DNA from 2 places in the Methylobacterium sp. WL64 genome. Region 2 is predicted to be linked to the other one. Evidence: predicted binding sites of a transcription regulator. Region 2 holds the regulator's gene; the other holds the start of a gene.

Region 1 (11,711 bases), on a different contig from region 2:
TGAGCGCGGCCGGCGGCGTCTCGGGACGGTTCGACGGGGTCACGACGAACCTCGCCTTCCTCAGCCCCGGCCTGCGCTACCTGCCCAACGACGTCGCCCTGACGCTGACCCGCAACGACGTCCCGCTGGCCGCCGGCGCCACCGGGCGCAACGGCGTCGCGTCCGCCAACGCGCTCCAGGCGGCCGGGTCCGGCCGGGCCTACGACGCCGCCCTGGCGTTCACCACCGCGGAGGCCGCCGACGGCTTCCGGGCGCTCGCCGGCGACATCCACGCCAGCACGGTGTCGACCGCCTACGAGACGGCGTTCTTCGTGCGCGAGGCGGTGCTCGACCGGCTGCGCTGGGGCGGGTCGGCCCCGAGCCTCGACGACGGCCGCGTGCCGGCGGCCTACAGCGCCGACCTGCCGGGCCGGACGCCCGTGGTGGCGAGCGTGCCGACGCGGGTCCTCGACCCGCGGGTGTTCGGGCTCTGGGGCCAGGGCTTCGGCGCGTTCGGCACGGCCGGCGGGGGCGGCAACGCCTTCGACCTCGACCGGCAGATCGCCGGCTTCGCGCTCGGCGCCGACATCCGGCTGCCGAGCGGGCTCCGGTTCGGCTTGGTCGGCGGCTACACCGAGGCCAACCTCGACAGCGTCGGCCGGCAGGGCGCGGGCGCGCGGCTGGGCGCCGCCAGCCCATCCGAGAGCGCGACGCTCAAGAGCGGCTTCGGCGGCGTCTACGGCGGCACCACGTTCGGCCCGATCGAAGTGCGGCTGGGCGCCCTCTACGCCGACACCGACACCCGCACCCGGCGCAGCGTCCTGTACGGCCTGTCGGACAGCCCGACCGGGCATGGCGGCGGCCACACCGTCCAGGGCTTCGGCGAGATCAGCTACCGGTTCACGCTGAGCGTGCCGTCGGCCCCGGCGTCGCGGGGCGGACCGGCGGCGGCCTCCTACATCGAGCCGTTCGTGGGCGCGGCCTATGTCGGCATCCGGCGCGACGGGTTCGCCGAGACCGGCGGCGCAGCGGCGCTGGTCAGCTACGGGCGCGGCTACGACCTCGGCGCGGCGACCGTCGGCGTGCGGGGGCAGACGGGCTTCGATCTCGGCTTCGGTGTTCCGGTGACGGCGCACGGCCTGCTCGGCTACCGGCGGGCGTTCGGCGACGTCGTGCCGGCGGCCCTGCTGAGCTTCGGCACCGGCCCCGCCTTCCTGAGCGCGGGGGTGCCGATCGACCGGGACGCGCTGGTGGCCGGCGCCGGGCTCGACCTGGCGGTGGCGCCGAACGCGACGCTCGGCGTGGCCTATACCGGCCAAGTCGGCGCCCGGGCCCAGGACCAGGCCGTGAAGGGCAACCTGACCCTTCGGTTCTGAGGGGCCTCTGTCACACGGCTGACGCGGTCCGGCCGTTAGAGCCGCGCCCGACCGGGTGCGGCTCGAAATCCCTGATGCCACGCGCACTCGCCGACGATCCGGGCCGATCACGAGCGTGAACGAGGGATCCGCATGATTGACCCCACGGTGTCGGCCCTGTCCCTCGGTGCGCTGTTGGCCCTGATCCAGATCGCCAGCATCGCGATCGCGGGCCGGCGCATCGGGACGGTCCACGGCGCGTCCACCTTCCCGGCCGGTGCCCCGGTCTCCCTGGTCCGGCCGCTCCACGGGGTCGAGGCGTTCAGCGACGAGATGCTGGTCCGCAGCTTCCGCCTCGCCTATCCGGCCTACGAGTTGATCTTCTGCGTGGCCGACCCGGCCGATCCGATCGTCCCGCGGGTGCAGCGCCTGATCGCCGACCACCCGCAGGTGCCGGCCCGGCTGATCCTCGGTGACGAGCGCGTGAGCGACAATCCCAAGCTGAACAATTGCGTCCGCGGCTGGCGCGCCGCCGCGCATGACTGGATCGTGCTCGCCGATTCCAACGTCGCGATGCCGCCGGATTATCTTCAGCGGCTGCAGGCGGCCTGGCGGTCCGACACCGGCCTGGTCTGCTCGACCCCGGCGGGCGCCCGGCCGGGCAGCTTCATGGCCGAGGTGGAATGCGCCTTCCTCAACACCCTGCAGGCCCGCTGGCAATACGCGGCCGAGGCGTTCGGCCTGGGCTTCGCGCAGGGCAAGAGCATGCTCTGGCACAAGCCGTTCCTGGAGGCCCGGGGCGGCCTTCAGGCGCTGGCCTCCGAGATCGCCGAGGATGCAGCCGCCACCAAGCTGGTGCGCGCCGCCGGCAAGCGCGTCCACCTCGTTTCGAGCCCGTTCGAGCAGCCGCTGGGACGGCGCGGCTTCCGCGAGGTCTGGGCGCGGCAGCTGCGCTGGGCGCGCCTGCGCCGGGTGACCTTCGCGCTGTTCTTCATCCCGGAGATCGGCAGCGGGGTCCTGTTGCCGGCGCTGCTGGTGGCGCTCTGGGCCGGCAGCTCGGCCGGCCTCGCGGGCGCTGCCGGCCTCATCGGGCTGTGCTATGGGGCCGAGTACCGGCTCGCGGTCCGCGCGGGCTGGCAACGCGGGCCGCGCATGCTGGCGGCGTTCCTAATGCGCGACGCGCTGATCCCGGCCCTGTGGCTCGCCGCCTGGGTGCAGAGCGCCATCGTCTGGCGCGGCAACGCCATGGATGTGCGCCCGCGCCGCGCCAGCGTCGACCGCGCCTGCGCGCCGACGGCGTGACCGCGCGGAGGCCGGAGGTCATCACATGACGCGCCGCTACGCTCTCTATTGGCTCCCCCCGCCCGGCTCGGGCCTGGCCGCCTTCGGCAACGCCGTGCTCGGCTACGACAACGCCGCCGGCGCGCCGGTGCCGCATCCGCAGGCCCTCGGCGACCTCGCCGCCGTCACGGTGGGCGCCCGGGTCTACGGGTTCCATGCGACCCTGAAGGCGCCGATGCGCCTCGCCCCGGGCACCGAGGAGGCGGACCTCGTCGCGGCGGTGCGGGACCTCGCAATCGGGCACCCGCCGGTGGCGCTCGGGCCGCTGGCCGTCGCGGCGCTCGGGCCGTTCCTGGCGCTGGTCCCCGCGGCTCCGCCGCCGGAGCTCGGGTTGCTCGCCGCCGAATGCGTCGCCGTCCTGGACCCGTGGCGGGCGCCGCTGTCGGAGAGCGAGCGCGCCAAGCGCCGCCCGGAGCGCCTCGATCCGCGCGGCCGCACCCTGCTCGCCCGCTGGGGCTATCCGTATGTCTTCGAGGCTTTCCGGTTCCACATGACGCTGACCGACGCGCTGCCGGATCCCGACCGCGCCGCCTGGCTGCGCCGCCTGTCCGACGCCTACGCGGCCACGCGACCTGAGCCCGTGGTGATCGACGCCCTGAGCGTGCTCGTGCAGGACGGGGTCGAGCCGTTCCGGCTGCTGGCGCGCCTGCCTTTCGGAGACGCGCATGGCTGACCAGCATCTCGGCCTCCAGGCAGCCGTCGACCCCAGCGCCCGAATCGTCGACTGCCATCTCGGCCGCTACACGCAAATCGGCGCCCGCACGCGCCTGACCGAGACCGTCCTCGACGATTATTCCTACATCGCCCAGGCCGGGGAGGTGATCTACACCACCATCGGCAAGTTCTGCTCGATCGCCGCCGCGGTGCGGATCAACCCGGGCAACCACCCGATGGAACGCGCGAGCCAGGCGCATTTCACCTATCGGGCTCAGGCCTACTGGCCCGAGGAGGCGGACGAGGACGCGTTCTTCGCGCGCCGCCGGGCAAGCCCGGTGACCATCGGCCACGACGTCTGGATCGGCCATGGGGTGGTGGTGCTGCCCGGCCGCAGCATCGGCACCGGCGCCGTGGTCGGGGCGGGCGCGATCGTCACGCGGGACGTCCCGGCCTACACGATCGTCGTCGGCAACCCGGCTCGACCGGTGCGCCGCCGCTTCCCCGAGCCGGTCGCCGAGCGGCTGGAGCGCCTCGCCTGGTGGGATTGGGACCACGACCGCCTGCGCAAGGCGCTTCCGGATTTCCGCGCGCTGCCGATCGAAGACTTCCTGGAGCGGTACACCAGTCGGTCGGGCACGTAGGGAGACGCCGGGGCGCGCAACATCGGATTTGGTGCGCCGACTAAAGAAATCATTTTGTATTCGTCATTCAACCGTCGTGGAAGAGGCGTTTAGCTGCCTCCACCCCGCAGCGGATGGATGTTTATGCTCGTCGTAGAGGATCTCACGCGTCAGTACGGCGGCCGTCGAGCCGTGGACGAAGTCTCGCTGCGGATCGAGCGCGGCAGCTTCGTCGGTGTGATCGGCCGATCGGGAGCCGGCAAATCAACGCTCCTGCGGTTGATCAACCGACTCGCCGATCCGAGTTCCGGGCGCATCCTCTATGACGGCCGCGACATCACCGGCCTGAGCGGTCGGCCGCTCCGCGAATGGCGCACCCGCTGCGCCATGATCTTCCAGCAGTTCAATCTGGTCGGCCGCCTCGACGTGATGACCAACGTGCTGATGGGCCGGCTGAGCCATGTGCCGACCCACCGCTCCCTGCTCCGGCTGTGGTCGGACGAGGATCGGGCCATGGCCCTCGCCGCCCTGGAGAGCTTCGACATGGGCGAGTTCGCCGGCCAGCGGGCCGACGGCCTGTCGGGCGGCCAGCAGCAGCGCGTCGCCATCGCCCGGGCGCTGGTGCAGGAGCCCGAGATCCTGCTCGCCGACGAGCCCGTGGCGTCCCTGGACCCGCGCAACACCCGGCTGGTGATGGATGCCCTGGCGGCCGTGAACCGGCGCTACGGCATCACGGTCCTGTGCAACCTGCATTCCCTCGATCTCGCCCGGGCCTATTGCGACCGCCTCGTTGGGCTCGCCGCAGGCCGGGTGGTGTTCGAGGGCGGCCCGTTCGACCTCACCGAGGACGTGGCGCGCCGGCTCTACGGCCTGGAGGCGGGCGAGGTGCTGGACGATTCCCCGGAGCGCGAGGCCGAGCAGCGGGCGGCCCTGCCGGGGCTGCCCGGCCTCGTCCCGGCCCAGCCCATCCGCGAGGCCGCCATCGGCGCCTGAGCTGGGGCGCCGGTCGCCGGCGCACCGGGCTCGAGGCCCCCAACAACGACGGATGGAAACGCCCGACCGGACGCGCCGACCGCGCGGCCGGCCAATCCAGCGCTTGAACAGACCCGAGGACCACCCGATGATCACCCGACGCACCCTTGCCGCCGCCGCGGCGTCGTTCGCCCTCTTCAGCCTTCCGGCCGCCGCCCAGGAGTGGAAGGCCAAGTATCCCGAGCTGACCCTCGCGGTCATCCCGATGGAGAATGCCAGCGGCACCAACGACCGCTACGCGCCCCTGGCCGACTACCTGACCAAGACGATCGGCGTCCCGGTCAAGCTGCGGGTCGCCAGCGACTACGCCGCGGTGATCGAGGGCCAGCGGGCCGGCAACATCCAGATCGCGTTCTACGGCGCCGCTTCGTTCGGCCGGGCCGTGATGACCGGTGTGAAGATCGAGCCGCTCGTGAACCCGCAGCACGAGACCGGCGCCTCGGGCTATTACTCGGTGCTCTACGTGCTGGCTTCCAGCCCGTACGAGACGGTGGCGGATTTGAAGGGCAAGAACCTCGCCCTGGTCGACCCGAACTCCACCTCCGGCAACCAGGCGCCGCGCTTCTTCCTCAAGCGGGCCGGCTACGACGTGGACCGGTATTTCGGCAAGGCTGTCTTCGCCGGCAGCCACGAGAACGCGGTCCTGGCGCTGACCCAGGGCACCGTCGAGGCCGCCGCCAACCTGTGGAACTCCGAGACCGACACGATGGTGACCCGCATGGTCGCCAAGGGCGTCCTGAAGAACCCGGACGGCACGCCGATGAAGCAGTCGGACTTCCGGGTGGTGTTCAAGTCCGACTTCCTGCCGGAGGGCCCCTACGCCGTGCTGGCGAGCCTGCCGGACGACCTGAAGGCCAAGATCCGCCAGGCCTTCCTCGACCTGCCGAAGGCCGACAAGGCGGCGTTCGACCGCCTGTCCGACGGCAAGGATCTCAGCCTCACCCCGGTGACGCTCAAGGATTACCAGCCGGTCATCGATATGCTGAAGTTCAACGACGAGCAGCGCAAGAAGTCCTGATCGCGTTGCTGAGGAGGCGCCGGCCTTGCGCGGCCTGACACCCCTGCCGCCGGAGCGGGTCGCCGCCCTCTCCGGCCTGTACGCGGCGGCGAGCGGCTCCGCCCGCCGCCGCACCCTCGCGAGCTTCGCAGTCCTGGCGGTGCTGGCGCTCCTGGCCGGGCTCGTCGCCGAGGTCCGGCCGCTGGTCCTCGTCGCGAACATCGGCAAGTTCACCGCCTATATCGAGCAGATCTGGCCGCCGATCGGCCTCGATCACCCAGTGGCGGACATGCGCGCCTGGTACTGGGGCCTGCCGGGCTGGCTCGCCCTGCTCGGCGAGACGCTGCTGATGGCGTATCTCGGAACCCTGCTCGGGGCGGTTGCGGGTTTCGCCCTTAGCTTCGTCGCGGCCGCCAACCTGGTCCGGTCGGCCCCGGTGCGCTTCCTCGCCAAGCGCGTCTTGGAGGTGTGCCGCACGATTCCCGACGTGGTGTTCGCGCTGCTGTTCGTGATCGCCTTCGGCCTCGGCCCGATGGTCGGCGTGCTGGCCCTGGCGATCCACACCACGGGGGCGCTCGGCAAGCTGTTCTCCGAGGTGGTCGAGAATATCGACATGCGCCCGGTGGAGGGCCTGTCCGCCTCGGGCGCCAGCTGGCTCGAGACCGTGCGCTTCGCGGTGCTGCCGCAGGTGCTGTCGAACTTCGTCTCCTATGCGCTGCTGCGCTTCGAGATCAACGTGCGCGGGGCCGCGGTGCTGGGCTTCGTCGGCGCCGGCGGCATCGGGCAGGAGTTCCTGGCCGCGATCCGCAACTTCTACTACGCGGATGTCAGCGCGATCCTGGGGCTGATCATCCTGACCGTCGTCGGCATCGACCTCGCCACCGAGCAGGTCCGGCACCGGCTGACCGGCCTGGAGGAGGCCCGATGAGCGGCGGCGGAACCGAAACCCTGCGGGCGGCCGCCCGGGCCGATCTCGCGCGCCTGCGGGCCCGCTATCCCGCGCAGTTCCGGACCGATCGGGCCGCGCGGCTGCGCCGGCTGGCGGTTCTCGCGGGCCTGGCCGGACTGGCCGGCTTCGGCGCCTGGCAGTTCGAGATGTCGCCGGCCCGGATCCTCTACGGGCTCGGCCGGCTCGGCACCTTCGCGGTGCTGATGCTGCCGCCCTCGCCGGAGGGGCATCTCGGCACCTTCGTCCACGCGCTGGGCGAGACCCTGGGCATCGCCTTCCTGGGCACCCTGACGGCGGCGATCCTGGCCTTCCCGGTGGCGCTGCTGGCTGCCCGCAACGTCGTGCCCAATCCGTTCGCGCATTTCGCCGTGCGCCGGGGCCTCGACGTGATGCGCTCCGTGGACGTGCTGATCTGGGCGCTGATCTGGATCAACGTCGTCGGCCTCGGCCCCTTCGCGGGCATGCTCGCCATCGCGTGCTCGGATTTCGGGGCGTTCGGCAAGCTGTTCTCCGAGGCGATCGAAACCTGTGACCGGAAACCCGGTGAGGGGGTCGTCGCCTCGGGGGGCTCGGCCCTGCACCGCATCCGCTTCGGGCTGATCCCGGGGGTGCTGCCCGTGCTGGCGAGCCAGGTGCTGTACTTCTTCGAATCGAACACCCGCTCGGCGACGATCATCGGCATCGTCGGGGCGGGTGGCATCGGCCAGTACCTCACCGAGCTGATCCGCATGCTGGAGCTGAAGAAGGTCGCCTTCCTGGTTCTGATGATCCTCGCCACCGTGGCGGCGATCGACTGGGTCTCGACCCGCCTGCGCCGGGCGATCATCGGGCCGGCGGCGCGCTGACCGGCTCCAACTCGGCGGCGCGCGCTTTAGCCGCCGATCACCAACTCGACCCGGTCGGCGGCGAACAGGGTGCGGTTCGCCTGGATCGGCACGCCAGCGGAGTCGATGTTGACGCTCGACACCACCATGACGACCCGCCCGGGGGCGATATCGAGGCGCTCTGCCTCCTGGGCATCGGCCGGCCGGGCGCGGATCCGCGTCGAGAGCCGGGTGTAGTCGTGGACGCCGCAGGCCGCGAAGGCCCGGGTGATCGAGCCGCGCTCCGCGTAAGCCGCGGCGAAGTCCGTGAATCGCGGCAGGGGCAGCCAGGTCTGCGCGGTCGAGATCGGGGCGGCGTCCGCCCGGTGGGTCGTCAGCAGTTCCAGGATCGGCGCGCCGGGCTCGATCGCCAGGGCCGCCGCCTGCCTGGACCCGGCCGGAACGGTGGCGGCGGCGAGCAGGTCGCCCCAGGCCTCGCGCCCCGCCCCGGTGACGATCTCCGAGAAGCGGGTGCGTGGGCCGATCGGATAGGCCAGCGGCGCCTCCTCCACGAAGGTGCCGCGCCCCTGGCTGGCGCGCACGAGGCCGCCCTCCGCCAGGGCGGCCAGCGCCCGCCGCACCGTGTGGCGGTTGACGGCGAAGCGCGCGGCCAGCGCCGCCTCGGTCGGCATCTGCTGGCCCGGCGCGTAACGCCCGGCCGCGATGTCGGCGCTCAGCGCGTCGGCGATCTGCCGCCACGCCGTCAGCCCCTCTCCCCGGACGAGGCCGGGCGCCCGCTCCTGTGCATCCATGCTGTCATCCAAACTTCATTTGCGCCCGGCGCGCTAGTTGTCTACACGACTAGACAACAGCTCGACAAAGGGATTCGCGATGGCGACGAGCCCGCACCACTCGGGACCAGACGATATCGCGGCCCGGCAGGCCGTCATGGCGCTCTGCGCCGAGGCCAGCCGGGACGACCTCGACGCCGCCTTGCGGGCGCTCGAAGCCCCGGCCCCCGAGGACCTGCGCCCCCCGGAGACCGGCCTCGTCATGGCGACGGGCCGGATCGGCGGCGACGGGCGGCCGTTCAACCTCGGTGAGGTGAGCGTGACCCGGGCGGCGATCCGGCTCCCGGATGGCGCCACGGGCTTCGCCTATCATCTCGGCCGCGACCGGACGAAGGCGCGCCTCGCGGCCACGCTGGACGCGCTCTGGCAGGATCCGGCCCGGCGCGCCGGGGTCGAGGCCGCCCTGCGGCCCGCCACGCAACGGGCCGAGGCCGCGGGCCGACAGGCGGCCCGACGCAGCGCCGCCACCCGGGTCGATTTCCTGACGCTGGTCCGCGGGGAGGATTGAGCATGCTCGCACCCGGCTTCGCCGATCCGGTCCACGACGCGCAGGGCACGTTCCGCGCGGTGATGGACGCGCTCGCCCGCCCCGGCCTGCCCCGGCGGCTCGACATCCGGCTCGCGCCGCCCGCGCCGCTGACCCCGGAACTCGCCGCGGTCGCGCTGGCGCTGACCGACGCCGACACGCCGGTCTGGCTCGATCCAGGCCTCGCCGCCGCACCCGAGGTCGCCGCCTACCTGCGCTTTCACACCGGCGCGCCGCTCACGGACGACCCGGCCCGGGCGGCCTTCGCGCTGATGTGCGATCCGGCCCGCTGCCCGCCGCTCGACCGGTTCGCGCAAGGCACGCCAGCCTATCCCGACACCGCGACCACACTGGTCCTCGCCCTAGACCGGATCGCGGCCGGGGAGGGGCTTCGCCTGACTGGGCCCGGAATCAGGGGTGCGACCCGCATCGCCCTGGCGCCCATGCCGGACGGATTCGTGGCGCAGCTCGTCGCGAACCGCGCGGGCTTCCCCCTCGGGATCGACCTGATCCTCACCGCGCCCGGCCTCGTCACCGGTCTGCCGCGCTCCACCGCCGTCACGGAGAGCTGACCGATGTACGTGGCCGTGAAGGGCGGCGAAGCCGCCATCGATAACGCCCACCGGCTCCTGGCCGAGGCCCGCCGCGGCGACCCGGCCGTGCCGGAACTCTCCGTGGCGCAGATCCGGGAGCAGATGGCGCTCCTGGTCGACCGGGTTATGGCCGAGGGCTCGCTCTACGATCCCGACCTCGCCGCGCTGGCCCTCAAGCAGGCCCGCGGCGACGTGGTCGAGGCGGTGTTCCTGGTCCGGGCGTACCGGACGACTCTGCCGCGCTACGGCGCCTCCAAACCCATCGATACCGGCGCCATGGCGGTGGCCCGCCGCGTCTCGGCGACCTTCAAGGACCTGCCCGGCGGCCAGGTTCTGGGGCCGACCTTCGACTACACGCACCGGCTGATCGACTTCGCGCTGGCCGCCGAGGGCGCGGTCGAGCCCGCCGCCGAGGCCGAGCCGCGCGCGGATGCCGGCACCTGCCCCAGGGTCACCGACGTCCTGGCCCAGGACGGCCTGATCGAGCCCTCGCCCCCGGACGACGGCGCCCCCGTGGGCGACCTCACCCGGGAGCCGGTGGACTACCCCGCCGACCGGGCCCTGCGCCTCCAGGCCCTGGCCCGGGGGGACGAGGGCTTCGTGCTCGGCCTCGGCTACTCGACCCAGCGGGGCTACGGCCGCACCCACCCGTTCGTGGGCGAGATCCGGGTCGGCGACGTGGCGGTGGCGTTCGTGCCGGAGGAACTCGGCTTTCCGGTGCCGCTCGGCCGGATCCGGCTCACCGAGTGCCAGATGGTCACCCAGTTCAAGGGCTCGGGGACGACGCCGCCGCAGTTCACCCGCGGCTACGGCCTCAGCTTCGGCCAGAGCGAGCGCAAGGCGATGGCGATGTCCCTGGTCGATCGGGCGCTGCGGGCGGAGGAACTCGGCGAGCCGGTGGCGAGCCCCGCCCAGGACCAGGAATTCGTCCTCGCCCATTGCGACAGCCTGCAGGCGACCGGCTTCGTCGAGCACCTGAAGCTGCCCCACTACGTCGATTTCCAGGCGGAGCTGGAGCTGGTCCGGCGCCTGCGCGCCGAGTTCTTCCGAGACTCAGACAGCATGCAGGAGGCGGCCGAATGAGCGCGACAGCGATGCCCGAACCGAGCCGATCGGACGCCGGCTACAACTTCGCCTACCTGGACGAGGGCACGAAGCGGATGATCCGCCGGGCCATCCTCAAGGCCATCGCGGTGCCGGGCTACCAGGTGCCGTTCGCCTCGCGCGAGATGCCGATGCCCTATGGCTGGGGCACCGGCGGCGTACAGGTCACGGCCGCGATCCTGGGGCGGGCCGACGTGCTCAAGGTGATCGACCAGGGCGCCGACGACACCACCAACGCCGTCTCGATCCGGCGTTTCTTCGCCCGGACCTCGGGAGTCGCCACCACCACGCGCACCACCGAGGCGACGATCATCCAGACCCGCCACCGCATTCCGGAGACGCCGCTCTCCGAGGGGCAGACGCTGGTCTACCAGGTGCCGATCCCCGAGCCCCTGCGCTTCCTCGAACCGCGCGAGACCGAGACGCGCCAGCTCCACGCCCTTGCCGAGTACGGGGCCATGCACGTCAAGCTCTACGAGGACATCAGCCGCCACGGCCACATCGCCACCACCTACGCCTACCCGGTGGAGGTGGCCGGCCGCTACGTGATGGACCCCTCGCCGACGCCGAAATTCGACAACCCCAAGATGGACGATTGCCCGGCGCTCCAGCTGTTCGGGGCGGGGCGCGAGCGGCGCATCTACGCGGTGCCGCCCTACACCGCGGTGCGCAGCCTCGACTTCGAGGACCATCCGTTCCGGATCCAGGAATTCACCGAGCCCTGCGCGCTGTGCGGCGCCCGCGGCCACTACCTCGACGAGGTGGTCACCGACGACACGGGGGGGCGGATGTACGTCTGCTCGGACACCGACATCTGCGAGACCCGCGTCGCGGAGGCCGCCCGATGAGCACGCCGCTGCTTTCCGCCCACGGCCTGACCAAGGCCTACGGGGCGCGGCTCGCC
Region 2 (11,711 bases):
CCATCGACAACGCCGCCGTCCAGGTGATGCGCGTCGATGCATCCGGCCTGCACCTCACCCTCGCGCGGAGCACCCCGACGGACCCGGCACCGGCCGCCCTGCCGGGCGTGCTCACCGTGGAGGAGACGACCGGCGCCGAAACGCATCGCCTGGCCTTCGCGTACGGGGACGAGCCGGTTGCACCGGTCCCAGTGGCTGCACCCGAGGCTTCCGCCGCAGCCCAACCGGTCGCCCCGGCCTTCGACGCGCTGACCCTGGCGACCGCGGCGGGCCTGGCCTTTCTGGGCGGGCTGATCCTCAACCTGATGCCCTGCGTTTTTCCCGTCCTGTCGATTAAGGTGCTCGGCCTCGTCCGGCATGCCGGCGAGAGCGCGGCGCGCGTGCGCCTGCACGGCCTCGCCTACACGGCTGGGGTGATGGCAAGCTTCCTAGGCCTTGCAGGCTTGCTGCTCGCCCTCAAGGGCGGCGGGGCCGCGATCGGCTGGGGCTTCCAGCTGCAATCGCCGGCCGTGGTGGCCGGGCTCGCCTATCTGCTGCTCGCCATGGGCCTGAGCCTGTCGGGGGTTGTCCATGTCGGCGGTCGGCTCACCGCCATCGGCGACGGGCTCGCCCGGCGCTCGGGTCTCAGCGGCTCATTCTTTACGGGCGTTCTCGCGACCCTGGTGGCAACCCCCTGCACGGCACCGTTCATGGGCTCGGCCGTGGGCTTCGCGCTGACCCAGAGCGCCGGAGTCGCGCTCGCGGTGTTCGCCAGCCTGGGCTTGGGCCTCGCCCTGCCCTTCCTGGCGCTGACCCTGTGGCCGCCGGCGCTGCGGGCGCTGCCGCGGCCGGGCGCCTGGATGGAAACCCTGAAGCAGGTTCTGGCTTTCCCGGTCTACGCAACGGTGGCGTGGTTGATCTGGGTCCTGGCCCAGCAGGTCGGCCCGCAGGGGCTTCTGGTGGGGCTGATCGGCCTCGTGCTGGTGGGCTTCGCGGCCTGGGCCTGGGAGCACGGGCGCGTCGCCGCTTCGCGGGTCGGACCCGTCGTCCAGGGCGTCGCGCTGCTGACGGTCGTCGCCGTCGGGGCACTGACCCTGACCCTCGATCGCGACCGGGCCGTGCCCGTCGCCCAGGCCGCCGCAGAGGGCGTCGAGCCCTTCACGCAGGCGCGTCTCGACGCCTTGGTGAACGCGCGGCGGCCGGTCTTCGTGAACATGACCGCCGCTTGGTGCATCACATGCGCGGTCAACGAGACGACCTCGCTGTCCACGAAGGTCGTGCGGGCCGCCATGAAGGATCGGGGTGTGACCTACCTGAAGGGCGACTGGACCAACCAGAACCCCGAGATCACCCGCCTGCTGGAGGCGCATGGGCGCAGCGGCGTCCCGCTGTACCTGCTCTACACGGGCACTGGGGAGGCACAGGTGCTGCCGCAGATCCTCACCGAGGGAACGGTGCTGGCGGCCTTGAAGGCGGTACCGGCCGCCCCCGGTAAGAGCGCAGCGCTGGCACGCTGACCGAGGAGGCAGGCGCGCCGTTCCGCCCCGACGGGCTGGAGGTCTTCAGGCTTCGAGGGAAAACGTCTCGTCGAAGGCGTATCCCGAGCCCCGCACGGTGCGGATCGGGTCGGCCTGCCGGGGGGCGTTGAGCGCCTTACGCAGCCGCCCGACATGCACGTCCACGGTGCGCTCGTCGATGTAGACGTCGTGGCCCCAGACCCCGTCGAGGAGCTGTTCACGGGAAAAAACCCGGCCTGGCGCCAGCATCAGGAATTCGAGCAGCCTGAATTCGGTTGGTCCGAGATGGAGTTCCTCGCCGGCGCGCCGGACCCGGTGGCCGGAGCGGTCGAGCTCGATGTCGCCTGCCGCCAGACGGTCGGCGACGTGGGCCGGCTTGGCCCGGCGCAGCAGCGCCCGAACGCGAGCCAGCAGTTCCGGCACCGAAAACGGCTTGACGATGTAGTCGTCGGCGCCGGTTCCGAGCCCGCGGACCCGGTCGCCTTCCTCGCCGCGCGCGGTGAGCATGATCACCGGCAGACGCTCGGTCTCGCGCCGGGCCCGGATGCGGCGGCACAACTCGATGCCCGAGAGGCCGGGCAGCATCCAGTCGAGCAGGACCAGATCGGGCGTGCGCTCGGCCAGGAGCAGTTCGGCGTCGTCACCGCGACTGGCCGAATCCACCAGGAATCCTTCGGCCTCCAGGTTGTAGCGCAGCAGGGTAGTCAGCGCCTCCTCGTCCTCAACGATCAGGACTTGCATGCTCACGTTCGATAACCTGTTCCGAATTCGGCACGCATCGAATCAACCGCGCCGGAGGGCCCGGACGCGCCGATGGTGCGGCAGGGGCCGCGATTCCTCAACCCACGCGCACTCCCACCGGGGCTTTGTCCCGCAGGTGGGAGTGCGCGCTGCGGAGGAACCGCGAACCGCATGTCACGGGGCCGTGGCGGCAGGCCCGACCGTCGCGTAGTTCGACGCGTCGTTCTTCGGCCGCTCGCCCGCCAGCGTCTCACCGGTGGCGAGGTAATGGATCGTCTCGGCGATATTGGTGGTGTGGTCGCCGATGCGTTCGACGTTCTTCGCGCAGAAGAGCAGATGCGTGCAGAACGAGATGTTGCGCGGATCCTCCATCATGTAGGTGAGGAGCTCGCGGAACAGCGAATTGTACAGGGCATCGATCTCGCCATCCCGCTCCCAGACATCGTAGGCCGCCTTGATGTCGCGGCTGGCATAGGCGTCGAGGATATCCTTGAGCTGAGCTTCCGCGAGGTCGCTCATGTGACGCACGCCGAGCACGATCTTCTGCGCAGGCGCCTGATCGGAGATCGCGACGACCCGCTTGGCGACGTTCTTGGCGAGGTCGCCGATCCGCTCCAGATCGCCGGACACGCGGATTGCCGAGATGGTCTCGCGCAGGTCGATCGCCAGCGGCTGACGCCGGGCGATGAGCAGCACTGCCCGCTCTTCGATGTCACGCTGGAGCGCATCGAGGCGCTTGTCGGCGAGGATCACCGCCTGGGCGAGCGTATCGTCCCGGCGGACGAGGGCATCGGTCGCCTCGGCGGCCATCTTCTCGGCGACGCCGCCCATCTCGGAAATCGAGCGACGCAGGTCATCCAGGTCGGTGTCGTAGGAACTGACGATATGGCCGGGCATGGTGGATCCTTCGATGGCGTCCCGCAAACCTTGATCCGCGAGGTCTGGCGGAAACCCGCCGCTGCGATCACGGATACCGTTGTACGTTTCCCGGTACCCAGTCCCTTGGATAGTTCACGTCATGATGCGAAGCGGAGCGGCTTTCGGTACGCGACAAAAACAACCGGAATAGGCCGATGTTCCCAGATCAACGCAACATGCCTCGGAGTAGCGCCCGGTCGAATTCCGGTCGGGCGCGGCTCCGCGTCTTGAGATCGACGCGCAAACATGTGCCGATTCGGTCATCAACTCTTCCGCGAAACTTCCGCGATTGGCTTAACCGAACCGCCCGGTGATGTAATCCTGGGTCCGCTGCTCCACAGGGTTCATGAACATGCGGTTGGTGGGGCCGAACTCGATCAATTCACCCAGGTACATGAAGGCGGTGAACTGCGAGATGCGGGCAGCCTGCTGCATGTTGTGCGTGACGATCACGATGGTGAACTCATCGCGCAGCTGCTCGATCAATTCCTCGATGCGGCCCGTGGAGATCGGGTCGAGCGCCGAGGTCGGCTCGTCGAACAGGATCACCTCCGGGCTCTGGGCCACGGTGCGGGCGATGCACAGGCGCTGCTGCTGGCCGCCGGAGAGCCCGGTGCCCGCCTGGCGCAGCTTGTCCTTCACCTCGTCCCAGAGGGCGGCCTTGCGCAGGGACTGCTCCACCCGTCCGTCGAGTTCGGATTTCGGCAGCTTCTCGTAGAGGCGCAGCCCGAAGGCCACGTTGTCGTAGATCGACATCGGGAACGGCGTGGGCTTCTGGAAGACCATGCCGATCCGCGAGCGCAGGTCGTTCAGGTCGACGGACGGGTCGAGGATGTTCTCGCCGTCGAGCATGATCTGACCTTCGGCCCGCTGCTCCGGGTAGAGGCTGTAGATCCGGTTGAAGCAGCGCAGCAGCGTGGACTTGCCGCAGCCGGACGGCCCGATCAGGGCCGTGACCTGGCGGTCGTGGAAGTTGATGTCGACGTTCTTCAGCCCGTGGAAGCTGCCGTAGTAGAAGTTCAGACCCTTCACGGCGATCCGGACCGCACCGCCCTCGTTGGCGTGGTTGCGGGTGAGATCGACCGTGGGGATCGCGGAAGCGGCGTTCATCGTCGTGTCCTCGAGAAGGGTCTTAGCGCGACATCTGCGGCTTGATGACGAGACGGGCGATGATCGACAGCACCAGGATCGTCGCGGTGATGAGGAGCGCCCCGGCCCAGGCGAGGCTCTGCCAGTTCGGATAGGGTGAGAGGGCGAACTGGTAGATCATGACCGGAAGGTTCGCGACGCCGCCCATGAGGTCGGGCGAGAACCACGAATTGTTGTTGAGCGCGGTGAACAGGAGCGGCGCGGTCTCGCCGGCGATGCGGGCCAGCGCCAGGATGATCCCCGTGACGATGCCGGCCGAGGCCGCCCGCCAGGTGACGCTGATGATCACCGTCGAGGGCGGGGCCCCGAGAGCGGCCCCGGCCTCGCGCAGGGTGCCGGGCACCAGGCGCATCATGTCCTCGGTGGTGCGTACGATCACCGGCACGGCGATGATGGCGAGCGCCACGCCGCCGGCCCAGCCCGAATAGGTCCCCATCGGCCGCACCATCAGGGTGTAGACGAACAGGCCGATCAGGATCGACGGCGCCGAGAGCAGGATGTCGTTGAGGAAGCGGATCAGCCCGGCGATCTTCGAGAACCGGCCGTACTCGGCCAGGTAGGTCCCGGCCATGACGCCGACTGGCGTCGCGATCGTGATCCCGATCCCGGTGAGCACCAGGCTACCCAGGATCGCGTTGGCGATGCCGCCGCCCTCGGAGCCGGGGCCCGGGGTCGGGTGCATGAACATGGCGGGCGTGAAGCCCTGCACGCCCTGGATGATCAGCATCAGCAGGATCGAGCCGAGCACCACGGCGCCCACGATCGTGGCGACCAGGCAGGCGGTGCGCAGCACGCGGTCGGCGATCCGCCGGCTGGGGCGGACCCGTCCGGAGCGGCGCGGCGCGGCGGTGTTGAAGGCCATGGGGTTGGACGCGTCCATCGAGAGCCCTCCTCAGGCAGCTTTGACGCGGCGCGTCAGCAGCCGGGCGATGATGAGCACCACGAAGGTGATGATGAAGAGGATGCAGCCCAGGGCCATCAGGGCGTTGAGCTGGAGACCGTCGGCCTCGTTGAACTCGTTGGCGATGCGCGATGCGATGGTCGAGCTCGGGTCGAAGATCGAGGCCGAGAGGCGGTTGGCGTTGCCGATCACGAAAGTCACCGCCATCGTCTCGCCGAGGGCGCGGCCGAGGCCGAGCATGATCGCGCCGATGATCGAGACGGAAGCCTGCGGCACCAGCACGTGGCGGACCACTTCCCAGGTCGTGCAGCCGATGCCGTAGGCGCTCTCGCGCAGAACGGTCGGGATCTGGTCGAGCATGTCGCGGGCGATCGAGGCGATGAACGGCACGATCATGATCGCCAGGATGATGCCGGCGGTGAACACGCCGACCCCGGACGGGACCCGGGCGTAGAACAGCGTGCCGACGATCGGCAGGCCCTCGACGATGTTCGATACCGGGATCTGGACGAAGCGCGCGAAGAGCGGCGCGAACACGAACAGGCCCCACATGCCGTAGATGATGCTCGGCACCGCGGCGAGCAGCTCGATGGTCATCGCCACTGGCTTGCGGGCCCAGCCTGGGCAGAGCTGCGTAAGGTAGACGGCGATCCCCAGGGAGACCGGGACGCCGATCAGGAGTGCCAGCGTGGCGGAGGCCACGGTCCCGATGACGGCGACCAGGGAGCCGTACTGCTCGGTCCCGACGTTCCAGGCGCTGGAGGTCAGGAAGGCGAACCCGAATTCCCGGAAGGCGGGCCAGCCGCCGTAGAGGATCGAGCCCAGGATTCCGGCGAGCACCACGAGCACGAACAGGGCCGCGCCGTAGGAGCAGACCCGGAACAGGGTGTCGAGGTTCCGGCTCGGTCCCTTGCGCGCGGCGGCGGCGCGAGGTCGGGCGAGGGCAATCGTCTCGGTCAAAGCGGACATCCGCGATTCTCTGCGAAGGGAGGCGTGGTAGCGCGGTGCGGGCCGCGATGCGAGGGAGGGGGCCGCGACCCCCTCCCCATCTCACTCACATGTTGAAGACGGGCTTACCGTCCTTGCCCTTCACGGTTTTCCACTCTTCGTGGATCAGAGCGACGACGTTATCCGGCAGCGGCACGTAATCGAGGTCTGAGGCGAGCTTATCGCCGTTCTTATAGGCCCAATCGAAGAACTTCAGCGTATCCGCGGCCTTGGCCGCATCGGCCGATTCCTTGTGGACCAGGATGAAGGTCGCCGCCGTGATCGGCCACGCATCGTCGTCCGGCTGGTTGGTCAGCGAGATACCGAAGCCCGGGGCCGACTTCCAATCGGCGCTGGCGGCGGCGGCCTGGAACGCCTTGTCGTCCGGCTGCGGATACTTGCCGGCCTTGTTCTGCAGCAGGGCGTAAGCGAGCTTGTTCTGCTTGGCGTAGGCGGATTCGACGTAGCCGATGGCGTTCGGCACCTGCTTGACGGTGGCGGTCACGCCCTCGTTACCCTTGCCGCCCTGCCCGACCGGCCAGGAGATCGTCGTGGCCGCGCCGTATTCCTTCTTCCAGGTCTCGGACGCCTGGGACAGGTAGGTGGTGAAGATGTTGGTCGTGCCCGAGGCGTCCGACCGGTAGACCGGGGTGATGGTGGCGTCCGGGAGTTTCACGCCGTCGTTGAGCTTCGCGATCCGCGGGTCGCTCCACTTGGAGATCTTGCCGGCGTAGATGTCCGCCAGGATGTCGCCGGTGAGCTTCAGCTTCCCGGGCTCGAGGCCGGCGATGTTCACCACCGGCACGACACCGCCCATCACGGTGGGGAACTGGACGAGGCCATCCTTGGCCAGCTGCTCGCCCTTGAGTGGCGCGTCGGTGGCGCCGAAATCAACGGTCTTGGCCTGAATCTGCTTGATGCCGCCGCCGGAGCCGATGGACTGGTAATTCAGTCCGGAGCCGGTCTCCTTGCGGTAGGCTTCGGCCCACTTCGAGTAGACCGGGAACGGGAAGGTGGCACCGGCTCCCGTGATGTCGGCAGCGAGTGCCGCGGACGCCAGCTGGACCGTGGCGAGGCCGACGGCGAGCGCGTAAGCAAAGGGTCTCAAGGGTATCTCCATTGCCGTCGGGCGAGAGCCTGCGCCTCTCCGCCGGCAAGCCCATGCCCGCGGCAGAGCTGTGCGGCCGGTCTTCCAAGAGACCCGGCGCCGGCCGCCCGATGGGCCGGGCGTTACGACAGGGAGATGACATCGGCATGACATCGCGCCGCAGAGACGAAGGCACGGTTTGGCGCGCTGGCGCGTTCAAGCCCGGTGGCGGCATCTCGGCGGTGCTGCCCGTGAGACCAGGAAGGCAGTCGGATCGTGGATGATCAGGGGACCGACGCACAGGAAGGTCCCGATGCGGCATGGCTTGCCCTGCACGCCGACCGCGAGGCCGTGGAGCGCGCGCTGACCCTGGCTCAGGCCCGTCAGCGCTACGGCACCGACGCCGAGGCGATCGCTCAGGCGCGCCACGAGGAGGTCGAACTTCTGGTGGATCTCGACAGGATTCTGACGCAGATCCGGGCGGCGGAGTACCGTCGGCGGCCCGGCTCGCGGCGCTGGTAGCGCCGGGCGAAAGCAATCTTGGTTCGGGCTAATACGGGTCCGGTCGGGGCGCGGCTTCAGCCGACCCGGCGCAGCTCCCGCTCCTTCTGACGCAAGCGCAGGAGCAGTTCCACGTGCGTGTCGGTGATCGGCTGCGTGTCGACGCTGCCTTCATAGACCGTGCGGAGCGTCAGCCCGAGCTGGTGCGTGTCGATCGCCTGCTTGAGGGCCCGACCTGAATGCCCGCGCCCCTCGGACGCGACGATGGACGGCTTCATGTTTTCCTCCCGCCCTTCAACCGCGTGCTCCTGAACCACGGTCCCGGGATGGGATCAGTCTCGCCAGGAATGGTTAACAAAACGTTACGCGCAACTAACGGTTAAGGTTGATGCGCGTTCATGCATCCGTCCCTTGCAGAAGCCTGGCCGCCGCAGCGCGGGCCTCGTCGGTCACCGTGGCGCCGGCCAGCATCCGCGCGATCTCCTCGCGGCGCTCCGCCACCGGTAGGCTCGCCACCCGGGTCGCGACCCGGCCGGCGCCCTTCACGGGGGCCTTGGCGATCAGGAAATGTGTGCTCGCGCGGGCCGCGACCTGGGGGGCGTGGGTCACGGCCACCACCTGGACGGTGGCGGCGAGCCGGGCGAGGCGCAGGCCGATCGCGTCGGCCACCGCGCCCCCGACCCCGGTGTCGATCTCGTCGAAGATCAGGGTCGGGGCGGAGCCCTTGTCGGCGAGCACGACTTTCAGGGCGAGCATGAAACGCGACAACTCGCCGCCGGAGGCGACCTTCATCATCGGGCCGGGTTTCGTGCCGGGGTTGGTCTGCGCCCAGAACTCGACCCGGTCGATGCCGGCGGGATCGCGTGCCTCCGGGTCGGTGACGATCTCGGTGATGAACCGGGCGCGTTCCAGCTTCAGCGGCGGCAACTCAGCCTTCACGGCCGCATCCAAGTGCTTGGCCGCCTTGCGGCGCCCGGCACTGAGCTTCTCGGCCGCCTCCGCGTATTGCGATTCGGCCTTCGCCCTTGCTTGCTCCAGGCCCTCCAGGGCCGCCTCACCGGCATCGAGGCTCGCAACCTCGCCGGCGTAGCGCTCCGCCAGGGCGGCGAGGTCGTCGGCTGGAACGTCGTATTTCCGAGAGGCGGCACGCAGCGCAAAGAGCCGCTCCTCCGCTCGCTCCAGGTCGCGCGGGTCGAACTCGGTTTCCGTGACAGCGGCGTCCAGGACCGCGCGTGCCTCGTCGAGGGCGACCATGGCGGCGTCTAGGGCGTTGACGCAGGGATCGATCAGGGCCGGGAGCTGTCCGGCCCGGCGCTCCAGCTTGCGCAGGGCGGCCGATATGTGCGGCACGCCGGAATGCGGTCCGCCGACGGCGTCGAGCGCCTCGTTCAGCTCGCGGGCGACCTTCTCCGATTGCTGCATGACGCTGCGGCGTTCGGCGAGCTGGGCCTCCTCGCCGTGCTGGGGCGCCAACGTGGCGAGTTCCTCCACGGCGTGGCGCAGGAAGTCGGCCTCCTTGCGGGCCGCCTCGATGCGAGCCCGGTGCTCGGCAAGTTCCGAGCGCGCCGTGCGCACGGCCTTGGCGGCCGTCGCAACCTTGCCAAGCTGGGATTGGAGGCCCCCGAAGGCATCGAGGATCGCCCGGTGGGAGGCCGGGTCGGCCAGCGCGCGGTCGTCGTGCTGGCCGTGGATTTCCACGAGCGCAGCGCCGATCGCCCGTAGAACCTGCACGCCCACCGGCTGGTCGTTGACGAAGGCACGGGTACGGCCGTCGGCCATCTGGGTCCGGCGCAGGATCAGGTCGCCCTCGGTGTCGATCTCGGCCTCGGCCGCGATCCGGCGGGCCGGATGATCAAGGGGGAGATCGAACACCGCGGTGACGCCGCCCTGCGGCTCCCCATGGCGCACGAGTCGACCGTCGCCGCGGCCGCCGAGGGCCAGGGCGAAGGCATCGAGCAGGATCGATTTGCCCGCACCCGTCTCCCCGGTCAGGACGCTGAGGCCTGTCCGGAAATTCAGTTCGAGCCTGTCGATCAGAACGATGTCGCGGATCGCGAGCTGCGCCAGCATGCGGCGGCGGGGATTCCTGAGGGCGGGACCGCAGACATAAGGCCGCCGCGGCGCGGATTCACCCCAAAAATGCGTCGCGCCCCAATTGCGATGCCGCGGGGCCGCGCCGACGAGAAAGGCCCGGAGCGGCGGCTCCGGGCCCTGGGGCGTCTTGAGGCAAGCCGAAGCCCGCCGGCGGCAGGCCGAAGCCTGCCGGATCGGTCACTCGGCCGAGGCGGTCTTGCCCGTCACGGTCCGGTAGATCTTGGACAGGAACGAGGTCTTCTCCTCGCGGGGCTCGAGGCCGCCCTTGGCCAGGAGCGCGTGCGCATCCTTGTACCAGGGGCTGTCCGGGAAGTTGTGCCCCAGCACCGCCGCGGAGTTCTGCGCCTCCTGGGTAATCCCGAGCGCCCAGTACGCCTCGGTCAGGCGCTCCAGCGCCTCTTCCGCATGGCGGGTGGTCTGGTACTTGGCAACGACGTCGCGGAACCGGTTGATCGCGGCCGGGAAGTTGCGCCGCTCCAGGTAATAACGGCCGACCTCCATCTCCTTGCCGGCGAGCTGGTCGCGGGTGATCTGGATCTTCGAGCGCGCATCTGTCGAGTACTCGGACGTCGGGTACTTCTGGACCAGCTCCTGCAGGGCGACCAGCGCCTTCTCGGAGCGGTCCTGGTCGCGGGTCACGTCCGGGATCTGCTTGTAGTTCGACATCGCCATCAGATACTGCGCGTAGGCAGCATCCTTACTGGCCGGGTGGCGCTGCAGGTACCGCTTCGCCGCGCTGATCGCGTCGTCGTACTTCTGGCCCTCGTAATTGGCGTAGGCCGTCATGAGCAGCGCCTTCCGGGACCACTCGGAATACTGGTACTGCTTGTCGAGACTGTCGAATTTCTTGACCGCGCCCTCGTAGTCGCTGTCCTCCAGCTTGGCCAAGCCTTCGCTGTAGAGCTTGTCCGCGGGGACATCCGGCACGACTTCGGGCTTGTACTTTTCGGCGAAGAGGTTGGTCGGGTCGAAGTCGCAGCCGCCGAGGCCCAGGCCGAGAACGGCCACGAAGGGCGCCATGAAGGCAGCCGCCCGGCGATGACGAATGGTGACAGGCATCTGGCGCTCTTTCCCGGGACCGGCGCACGTCCCGCGCCGTCGTGCCATCGCGTGAATGGATCCGGCCCGACCGGGCCGTGCCCGTCGTTCACGGACCGTTAAACCCTGACGCTTGATTCGGGCACGAAAGCGGCAAGGCCGCGGCAGACCGTATCGGTTGCCAGCTGTGTCCCGCAGGTCACAGACCTGGGCTCAGAGATCGCCCGCGAAGGCGGCGATGCCGAGGCCGACGCCGAGTTCCGACAGGACGGCTTCGCGGCGCGAGCCCTGCGCCTCGATGATGGCGTAGTTGGACCGGTCGGCGAAGAGGGCGGAGAGCACGCCGACATTCATCCGGTGGCCGCCGCAATAGGAGCGGTAGGCGCCCTGGATCGGCAGGCCGGCCAGCGCGAGGTCGCCGACCGCATCGAGGATCTTGTGGCGGACGAACTCGTCCGGAAAGCGCAGACCCTCGGGATTGACAACCGCCGTCTCGCCGACCGCGACGGTGTTCTCCAGCGACGCGCCCAGCGCGAACCCGGCCTTCCAGTAGCGCTCCACATCCTTCATCATCCCGAAGGTGCGGGCGCCGGCGATCTCCCGGCGGTAGGTGGCGGGAGACAGGTCCATCGCCTTGCGCGAGCGGCCGATCACCGGGCTGTCGAAATCGATCTCCACATCGAGGCGGAAGCCCCGGTCGATCGGACGCAGCTCGGCGAAGGCACGGCCGGTCTCGATGCGGACGTGGCGCAGGATCTTCAGCCAGCGGCGCGGGGTGCCGCAGGAGGCGATCCCAGCC

What was found. The regulator PhoB, encoded in region 2, activates phosphate uptake and scavenging genes when phosphate is short. The targets are predictions, from matches to a motif close to TGTCATNNANCTGTCAT.
Region 1: phnC (phosphonate ABC transporter ATP-binding protein) is a predicted target of PhoB. The motif match lies at 4,035-4,051, and genes of this name have one in related genera.

Annotation. Positions count from the first base shown of each region.
Region 1 covers NZ_VRVA01000089.1:6,672-18,382, forward strand. The annotation lists gene FV242_RS25200 (autotransporter domain-containing protein) at 1-1,355, shown strand, start outside; gene FV242_RS25205 (ceramide glucosyltransferase) at 1,488-2,636, shown strand; gene FV242_RS25210 (DUF1045 domain-containing protein) at 2,662-3,348, shown strand; gene FV242_RS25215 (chloramphenicol acetyltransferase) at 3,341-3,973, shown strand; gene phnC (phosphonate ABC transporter ATP-binding protein) at 4,097-4,945, shown strand; gene phnD (phosphonate ABC transporter substrate-binding protein) at 5,073-6,002, shown strand; gene phnE (phosphonate ABC transporter, permease protein PhnE) at 6,028-6,909, shown strand; gene phnE (phosphonate ABC transporter, permease protein PhnE) at 6,906-7,775, shown strand; gene phnF (phosphonate metabolism transcriptional regulator PhnF) at 7,802-8,545, opposite strand; gene phnG (phosphonate C-P lyase system protein PhnG) at 8,625-9,092, shown strand; gene phnH (phosphonate C-P lyase system protein PhnH) at 9,095-9,682, shown strand; gene FV242_RS25255 (carbon-phosphorus lyase complex subunit PhnI) at 9,686-10,786, shown strand; gene FV242_RS25260 (alpha-D-ribose 1-methylphosphonate 5-phosphate C-P-lyase PhnJ) at 10,783-11,655, shown strand; gene phnK (phosphonate C-P lyase system protein PhnK) at 11,652-11,711, shown strand, end outside.
Region 2 covers NZ_VRVA01000006.1:28,645-40,355, reverse strand. The annotation lists gene FV242_RS05035 (protein-disulfide reductase DsbD) at 1-1,496, shown strand, start outside; gene phoB (phosphate regulon transcriptional regulator PhoB) at 1,542-2,237, opposite strand; gene phoU (phosphate signaling complex protein PhoU) at 2,412-3,134, opposite strand; gene pstB (phosphate ABC transporter ATP-binding protein PstB) at 3,450-4,265, opposite strand; gene pstA (phosphate ABC transporter permease PstA) at 4,288-5,184, opposite strand; gene pstC (phosphate ABC transporter permease subunit PstC) at 5,197-6,174, opposite strand; gene pstS (phosphate ABC transporter substrate-binding protein PstS) at 6,260-7,300, opposite strand; gene FV242_RS05000 (hypothetical protein) at 7,556-7,801, shown strand; gene FV242_RS04995 (hypothetical protein) at 7,858-8,058, opposite strand; gene recN (DNA repair protein RecN) at 8,177-9,850, opposite strand; gene FV242_RS04985 (outer membrane protein assembly factor BamD) at 10,052-10,933, opposite strand; gene lpxC (UDP-3-O-acyl-N-acetylglucosamine deacetylase) at 11,126-11,711, opposite strand, start outside.